Linked DNA regions of Fibrella aestuarina BUZ 2. The protein of the gene in region 1 interacts with the protein of each later gene in a pairwise test. Links are inferred from orthologs where the notes say so. Each region holds a gene or a part of one and is shown on either strand. Other genes may lie near its edges. The genes, in order: FAES_RS15090 and dnaE.

Evidence for each region.
Region 2: the proteins of FAES_RS15090 (region 1) and dnaE interact in binary tests that used the Escherichia coli proteins (3 or more experiments, as listed by UniProt). The link is inferred for Fibrella aestuarina BUZ 2 from one-to-one orthologs.

Annotation. Positions count from the first base shown.
Region 1 is NC_020054.1:3,723,568-3,726,816, forward strand. The notes cover bases 157-3,088. They hold FAES_RS15090 (DNA polymerase III subunit gamma/tau), read left to right. Parts: upstream 157-633; coding sequence 634-2,544; downstream 2,545-3,088. Other genes in these bases: FAES_RS15085 (ATP-binding protein), read left to right, coding at 157-537; FAES_RS15095 (thiol-disulfide oxidoreductase DCC family protein), read left to right, coding at 2,554-2,955; FAES_RS15100 (tagaturonate reductase), read right to left, coding at 2,952-3,088. In the rest of the region: more of FAES_RS15085, read left to right, coding at 1-156; more of FAES_RS15100, read right to left, coding at 3,089-3,249. UniProt on the Escherichia coli protein: Part of the beta sliding clamp loading complex, which hydrolyzes ATP to load the beta clamp onto primed DNA to form the DNA replication pre-initiation complex.
Region 2 is NC_020054.1:5,091,738-5,096,247, forward strand. The notes cover bases 29-4,221. They hold dnaE (DNA polymerase III subunit alpha), read right to left. Parts: upstream 3,850-4,221; coding sequence 229-3,849; downstream 29-228. Other genes in these bases: FAES_RS21185 (hypothetical protein), read right to left, coding at 3,984-4,221. Outside these bases: more of FAES_RS21185, read right to left, coding at 4,222-4,427. UniProt on the Escherichia coli protein: DNA polymerase III is a complex, multichain enzyme responsible for most of the replicative synthesis in bacteria. This DNA polymerase also exhibits 3' to 5' exonuclease activity. The alpha chain is the DNA polymerase catalytic subunit.

The DNA.
Region 1 (3,249 bases):
CATGATTTGCTAGCCTATTCACGGCTCACAACCAAGCGCGATGGTAAACAACCCGTTGACCTGCAAACGCTGCTGAATCAGGTGCTTGATGATCTGATTGTGCCGCTGACCGAGTCGGGCGCCGAGGTAGAGGTGGGGCCGCTGCCGATCGTCAGTGGACACCAGATGCAACTGCAGCAACTGTTGCAGAACCTGCTGACCAACGCCATTAAGTTTCGCCGCGACGGTGTGAAACCCGTTGTCCGGATCTCAGTAAAAAAAGTGCCTGCCACCGCCTTACCTGACTCGGCCCGCCCCGTCCGGCTCGCCAACATGTACGTCTGTCTGCGGGTGCAGGACAACGGAATCGGTTTCGAAGAGAAGTATGCTGAGCGTATTTTTCAGGTCTTTCAGCGCCTCCATGGCCGTAGCCAGTATGCTGGTACGGGCATTGGGCTGGCCATTGTGCAGAAAGTCGTTGAAAACCACGGGGGCACTGTAATTGCCAGTAGCCAGCCGGGTGAAGGGGCTACGTTTTCGGTCTACCTGCCCGCCTGACAACGGGTGGTAGTTGCCGGTGAACGGGCGGTTGGCCGGTACCGGCAACTGTCGACGACGGGTAGGTTTTCCGGGCCCGGTTGGCTACCTTTGACTATGGACAATTTTGTCGTCTCGGCCCGGAAATATCGTCCAGCTACCTTCGACACGGTAGTGGGGCAGGGCCATATTACCACTACGCTCAAGAACGCCATCAGGACCAATCAGTTAGCGTCGGCGTTCCTTTTTTGTGGCCCGCGTGGCGTTGGCAAAACGACCTGCGCCCGGATTCTGGCCAAAACCATCAACTGCCAAAACCTGACCCCCGAGGTAGAAGCCTGCGACCAGTGCGAGTCGTGCGTGAGCTTCAACCAAAGTGCGTCGTTCAATATTCACGAGCTGGATGCCGCGTCGAACAACTCGGTCGACGATATCCGTAACCTGATCGATCAGGTACGTTACCCGCCGCAATCGGGCAACTACAAGATTTACATTATCGATGAGGTGCACATGCTCTCGGCGGCGGCGTTCAATGCGTTTCTGAAAACGCTGGAAGAGCCGCCCAGTTACGCTATTTTCATTCTGGCGACGACCGAGAAACACAAGATTCTGCCCACGATTCTGTCGCGGTGCCAGATCTTCGACTTCAACCGGATTCAGCCCGCCGACATTGCGGGGCATCTGGCCAGTATTGCTCAGAAAGAGGGCGTAACGGCCGATGGCGATTCGCTGGAGTTGATTGCCCAGAAAGCCGATGGCGGCCTGCGCGATGCCCTGTCGATGTTCGACCTGAACGTGACGTTTTCGCCCGACCGGACGTTGCGTTACCGCGAGGTGCTCGATAACCTGCACATCCTCGATTACGATTATTACTTCCAGCTGACTGACCTGCTGCTGACGGCCAACCTGCCCCAGACCCTGCTGGTGCTCGATGAAATTTTGCGGAAAGGCTTCGATACGCATCAGTTTGTGGTGGGACTGAATCGCCATTTTCGCGATTTGCTGGTGTGCAAGGATGCCGCCACGGTGCAGTTGCTTCAGGTAACCGAACGCGTACAGCGGCAGTACCTCGATCAGGCGGCGCGGGCTCCGTTGTCGTTCCTGCTCTCGGGCCTGAGCATCGGCGGGCAGTGCGACATGAATTTCAAGCAGGCTAAAGACCAGCGGCTGCACGTCGAACTGGCCCTGATGAAGCTGGCCAGCCTTCGAGACCTGCTCAACTGGGAGGCGCTGCCCGAGCCAGCGCCGTCGCGGGCGGCGGGTTCAGGTACAATGCCAAATGGGGTAGCGCTGGAAACGAACGGCGCTGCCGAAAAAAAAAACGGTGGACTACCCCCTGACGACTCCCTGACGGCCACCGTCACCGACGTACCCAGCCCATCGCCCAGCGTACCGCCGCATACGAGCGAGCCGGAGGGAGGTTATCAGGCAACGCCGCCCGTGTTGCCCCCGCCAACTACCCCCTCGCTGACACCGCCCGGTGCCGCCCGCTCAAACGGGGTGGCCAAACCGGCCATTCCGCCGTTGCCGCCCCGTACCACCGCCCCGGCCGCCGGGGCACCGTTGCCCGTGAGCACCAAACTCCGCTCGACGGTCGGAATCGGCGCCAAGCCGCAGGCCGTAGAAACGGAATCGGTGGTTGTGACGGGCGAACGGCCCAGTCAGCCCTTTACCTTCGACGAGCTATTGGCGACCTGGCGCGCGTTCTCGGCCCTGCGTAAGCAGCAGACCGACATGGCGAGTGAGCAGGTTATCCTGAACCGGGACCTTACGCTGACGGGGACAACCGTTAGGATCAAACTGGACAATCACGTGCAGGCCGATCTGTTTACGAGTATGCTGCCCGATCTGCTGATTTATCTGCGGCAGAACCTGCAAAACTGGCAGTTGCAGGTCGAGCATGTGGTGGAGTTGGTCGAGACGAAAAAGATGATTTACACGCCGCAGGACAAATACAATTACCTGGCCGAGAAAAACCCCGCGCTGCATAAACTTCGGCAGGCACTGGGGCTGGAAGTAGATTATTAAGCCGTAGCTATGACTAACCAACCGGTGCTGTTGTTCGATGGGGTCTGCAACCTGTGCAATGGGGCGGTGCAGTTCGTGATTCGGCACGACCAGGCGGGCTATTTCCGCTTTGCCTCGCTTCAGTCAGAGGCCGGGCAGGCGCTGTTGCAGCAGTTTAACCTGCCCACCGACCAGTTCGACTCGTTTGTGTACGTGGCCGATGGTCGCTGCTACACCGAGTCGACGGCGGCGTTGCTGGTGGCGCGCCACCTGGGTGGGGCCTGGCCCTTGCTCTACGGATTACGGATCGTCCCGCGTGTTATCCGGGATGGGGTGTACCGGTGGGTAGCGCGGAACCGCTACCGGCTGTTTGGCAAACGGGAGGCCTGTATGCTCCCGTCGCCCGCTTTACAGCAACGATTTCTGGCTTAGAGTGCGGCGTCCACTTCCTTCGTTAGCATAGTGGTCAGGTACGTGGTCACCTGCTCAGTAAAGCCCGGCAGCGTGGTCAGGTCGGCCTGCCAAAGCGATTGGTCGGCCAATACGGTCTGCACGAACGTACTGATCGAGCCGGGTTGGTTTGAGTCGACAGCCTGCCATTTTTCGTAGAAATAGCCCGCTTTTTCGTCCCGGATTGGGTAAACGACGTCGCCATCCGGTACGGTCACTTCCCCCACAAACTCACCCGACTCCGTCTGGCGGGCGGCCCGCATGAAAAGCAGGTAA
Region 2 (4,510 bases), 1.4 Mb from region 1 along the record:
CCTAAAAAATGCAATATTCTTATAATATTAGCAAGTGAATCGCGGTATTATCCTATAAAGCACAATCGAAACCGACTTTTGAAGAAATTTTGATATATTTTTAAAATGCCAAATATTATTTTGTTACAATCTTTGTTATTTTTTATTATCAAATGGCCTCTGCCTGGGCTATAAACGGCAAAAGCCCGGCTTGGGCCGGGCTTTTGCTATGCAGGTACGTTGGGGGCGCTAAGCGACTTTACAATGCACCCCATCCATCGAGCGGAGCGCGTTCAGCAGGCGGTTGTCGGGGAAGACCCGGTATTGGCGCGACAATAAGTTTACTTCCACGGGCTCGTCGGGATCTTTTACTTTCATCGACAGCGTACACGTACCTGGGTGCGCCTTCACCAGGTCATTGATGACCCCAATCAGTTCCTCGCTCAAGAAGGCCAGGTTGATGGTAATGGCCAGTTCCTTGCACATCTTCTCGCGGATATCGCTGAGGTAGCGGATGTTGGTCGGCTTAAACTCCAGCTGATCGGAGTTCCAGCGGTTTTGGGTTTTGCCCGTCACGTGCAGAAACAGTCCGGGCTCCACGTACTGCGCCATACGGGCGTAGTCTTCCCCAAAGAGCGTCATCTCCATCGACCCTTGGTAGTCTTCGAGCTTGAAGATCATGAACGGGTTCCCGTTTTTGGCGATGCGCGTCTGCACACTCGACACGATCCCGCCGATGCGCAGTTCGGGCGCATTGGTTTCGTAGACCTTATCGAGCGTGCAGTTGCAGAACCCTTCCAGCTCGACGGTGAATTCATCGAGCGGGTGGCCGGTGATATAAAACCCGACGACATCCTTCTCGAACTTGAGCTTCTCGATCTGATTCCAGGGCGTCACCACGGGCGGTTTGGGCCGGGGCATGGCCACGTCGTTACCTGCCCCACCACCAAACAACGACTGCTGCGAGGCCGATTTCTCGGCGTGGTGGTTGTTGGCGTAGCGGATAATCTTCTCGATGAACGTGCTCGTGTCGCCGGGTGCCGTCTCGAAATACTGCGCCCGGTGGATGTCGGGGTCGAGGGCATCGAAAGCCCCGGCGTAGGCCAGCGATTCGATTGTTTTCTTGTTGACCGTCCGGAGGTTTACCCGCGTGATGAAATCGAACATATCCTGGTAAGGGCCATTCTGGGTACGTTCGGCAATGATGTTTTCGACGGCTGCGTCGCCCGAGCCCTTGATACCACCCAGCCCGAACCGAATTTCGCCCTTCTTATTCACGCCAAACACCCGCTCCGATTCGTTCACGTCGGGGCCTAGCACCGGGATGTTGATGTTCTTACATTCTTCGAGGAAGAAGGTAATTTTCTCAATGTTGCCGAGGCAGCTCGTCAAAACCGCCGCCATGTACTCCGAACGGTAATGCGCCTTGAGCCAGGCCGTCTGGTAGGCTACGAAGGCGTAGCAGGTCGAGTGCGATTTGTTGAAGGCGTAGGAGGCGAAGGCTTCCCAGTCGGTCCATACTTTTTCGCAGGTTTTAACAGGCAGTTTGTTGGCGGCACAGCCCTCCATAAACTTGCCCTTCATCTTGTCGAGCGTGGCGCGGTCTTTCTTACCCATCGCCTTGCGCAGCACGTCGGCGTCGCCCTTGGTGAAGTTGCCCAGCTTCTGCGACAAGAGCATCAACTGCTCCTGATACACCGTGATGCCGTAGGTATCCGCCAGATACTCCTCCATCTCGGGCATGTCGTACTTCACCTCTTCACGGCCGTGCTTCCGGTTGATGAAGTTCGGGATGTACTGAATGGGACCGGGTCGATAGAGGGCGTTCATCGCAATGAGGTCCTCAAACCGGTCGGGCTTCAGGTCCTTCATGTACTTCTTCATCCCGTCGGATTCAAACTGGAAAATGGCGTTTGTCTCCCCCCGCTGGAATAGTTCGTATGGCTTCGGGTCGTCGAGCGGAATACTGTCGATGTCGATCTCCCGGCCGTAGTTCTGCTTGATCAAGCGCAGGCATTCCTTGATGATGGTGAGGTTGCGCAACCCCAGAAAGTCCATCTTAATCACGCCCGCGTCTTCGATTACCTTACCCTCGTACTGGGTGATAATCAGGTTGGTATCTTTCGACGTCGACACCGGCACGATGTTGCTCAGGTCGTCGGGGGCAATGATGATCCCCGCCGCGTGAACGCCCGTGTTGCGCACGGTGCCTTCCAGCCGCCGCGCCTGCTGCAACACGTTCTGCACCTTCTCGGTGTCGATCAGTTTCATGACCCGCCCCACGTTCTGATCACCCGACTCGAGCGCCCGCATCCGCCGTACGTTCTCGACTTCATCGGGTGTAATGAGGTTACTCAGCCCACCCGGCCCGTCGATCGGATCTTCGAAAATCCGCTTCAGGGTCATGTTGTAGGTTGGTTTGTCGGGCACCAGTTTGGCGAGGGCGTTGGCGTCGTTGAGGGGCAAATCCATCACCCGCGACACGTCTTTAATCGCCGATTTGGCCGCCATCGTACCGTAGGTAACAATGGCCGCCACCTGCTGCTTTCCGTATTTGTCGACTACATAATCGATCACCTTCTGCCGACCTTCATCATCAAAATCGGTATCGATATCGGGCATCGACTTCCGGTCGGGGTTGAGGAAGCGTTCAAACAGCAGGTTGTACTTAATGGGGTCGATATTGGTGATGCCGATGCAGTAAGCCACCGCCGAGCCCGCCGCCGAGCCCCGGCCCGGCCCCACCATCACGCCTAGGTCGCGCCCGGCCTTGATGAAGTCGGCCACGATGAGGAAATAGCCCGCAAAACCCATCGTCCGGATGGTAAACAACTCAAAATCGAGTCGTTCCTGCACTTCGGGCGAGATATCGACGTACCGTTTTTTGGCCCCTTCGTAGGTCAGGTGCTTGAGGTATTCCCACTGATTGAGGACGTCGTCGGTATGTTGCTGAAACTCCTGCGGAATCGGGAAGTTGGGCAGCAGAATATCGCGCTTCAGCTTCAGCGTCTCCACTTTGTCGACGATCTCGTTAGTATTGTCGATGGCCTCGGGCAGGTCGTGGAAGAGCGTGCTCATCTCCTGCGTGTTCTTGAAATAGAACTGATCGGAGAAGAACGCGAACCGCGTGTTTTTGGGCATCGCCTCCTCGTCGTTGAATTCCTTCATCGACGGTGTGCTCTGCTTTTCGCCCGTGTTGACGCACAGCAGAATATCGTGGGCAACCCAGTCGTCGCGGTCGACGTAGTGCGAGTCGTTGGAAGCGATGATCTTGACGTTGTATTTCCGGGCCAGCTTGACCAGCACCTCGTTGGCCTTGATCTGATCGGGAATCTCGTGGCGTTGCAGTTCCACGTAATAGTCTTCCCCGAAGCGGTCGAGCCACCACTTAAACTCGGTCTCACCTGCTTCTTCGCCTTTTTTCAGAATCGTTTTGGGCACGATAGCCCCGATGCAGCAAGTAGTAGCGATCAGGCCCTCCTTGTACTTATCGATCAGTTCTTTGGTAATACGCGGGTATTTACCATACAAGCCTTCCATGTAGCCGAGCGAGCACAGCTTCGCCAAGTTTTTGTAGCCAGTCGGATTTTTGGCCAGCAGCAGCTGATGGTAGCGAATATCTTTCTGCTCTTTGGTAAACTGCTTGCGCGTGTGGTCATCAACCACGTAAAACTCACAGCCAACAATCGGTTTGATGCCCTGCTTGGCCGACTCGGCCACGAACTCAAACACGCCGAACATATTGCCGTGGTCGGTAATCGCCACAGCGGGCATATTATCGGCCTTAGCCTTCTTAATCAGCTTCTTAATATCGGCCTGCCCATCGAGCAGCGAGTATTGGGTATGGCAATGAAGGTGCGAAAACTGCATAGATTTACCGAAGAACGCCTGGTTGGGCAGACAGTCTGTTTGGTAAATTTAGGCAAACCCCCGAGGAACGGGCAACGCCCACCCGAAGTTTTTGGCCGAATTAGGCTTATTCTTTGGCGCCTCCCCGAAGCCCCTCAACCCTTCTTCTGCAACGCCCATACATAACAGCCGGGACTGGCGGTTGGGCGTTTAACGAAGGCAAAAAACTGGGATTCAACCAGTTTACCACTGCAGTTTATGGTTACCTGAACGGCAAACTTGGGGGCATCCTTCAAGACGGTTTCGCTAATAATGATTCGGTCGTCGGAGAAGTTGGCGTAGGCGCTTTTGGTGTAGTCGTCTGACAGCGTATCCTTTTGCGGATAGATAGAATAGACAAGTTGATTGGGTCCGGTTGTGCGTTTATAATCTGACGCAATCAACAGCACCCCAGTATACCCACTTTCGCAGGGAGCCTGTGCAACCAGCGTGGCGGGTGGGGAACAGGTAGCAGGTTCTGTATCAGTTGTGTTCTTGCAGCCAGCCAATGCGACTGTGATCAAAGCGATTGACAGGGAACGTTGAGCGGTTTTTATCATAGCGCCTATTTGATTGTACTTTAATGGCATAAATTATAAATTATTTATATAGTAGTCTATAAAAACCGAGTTATAGGCGGCAA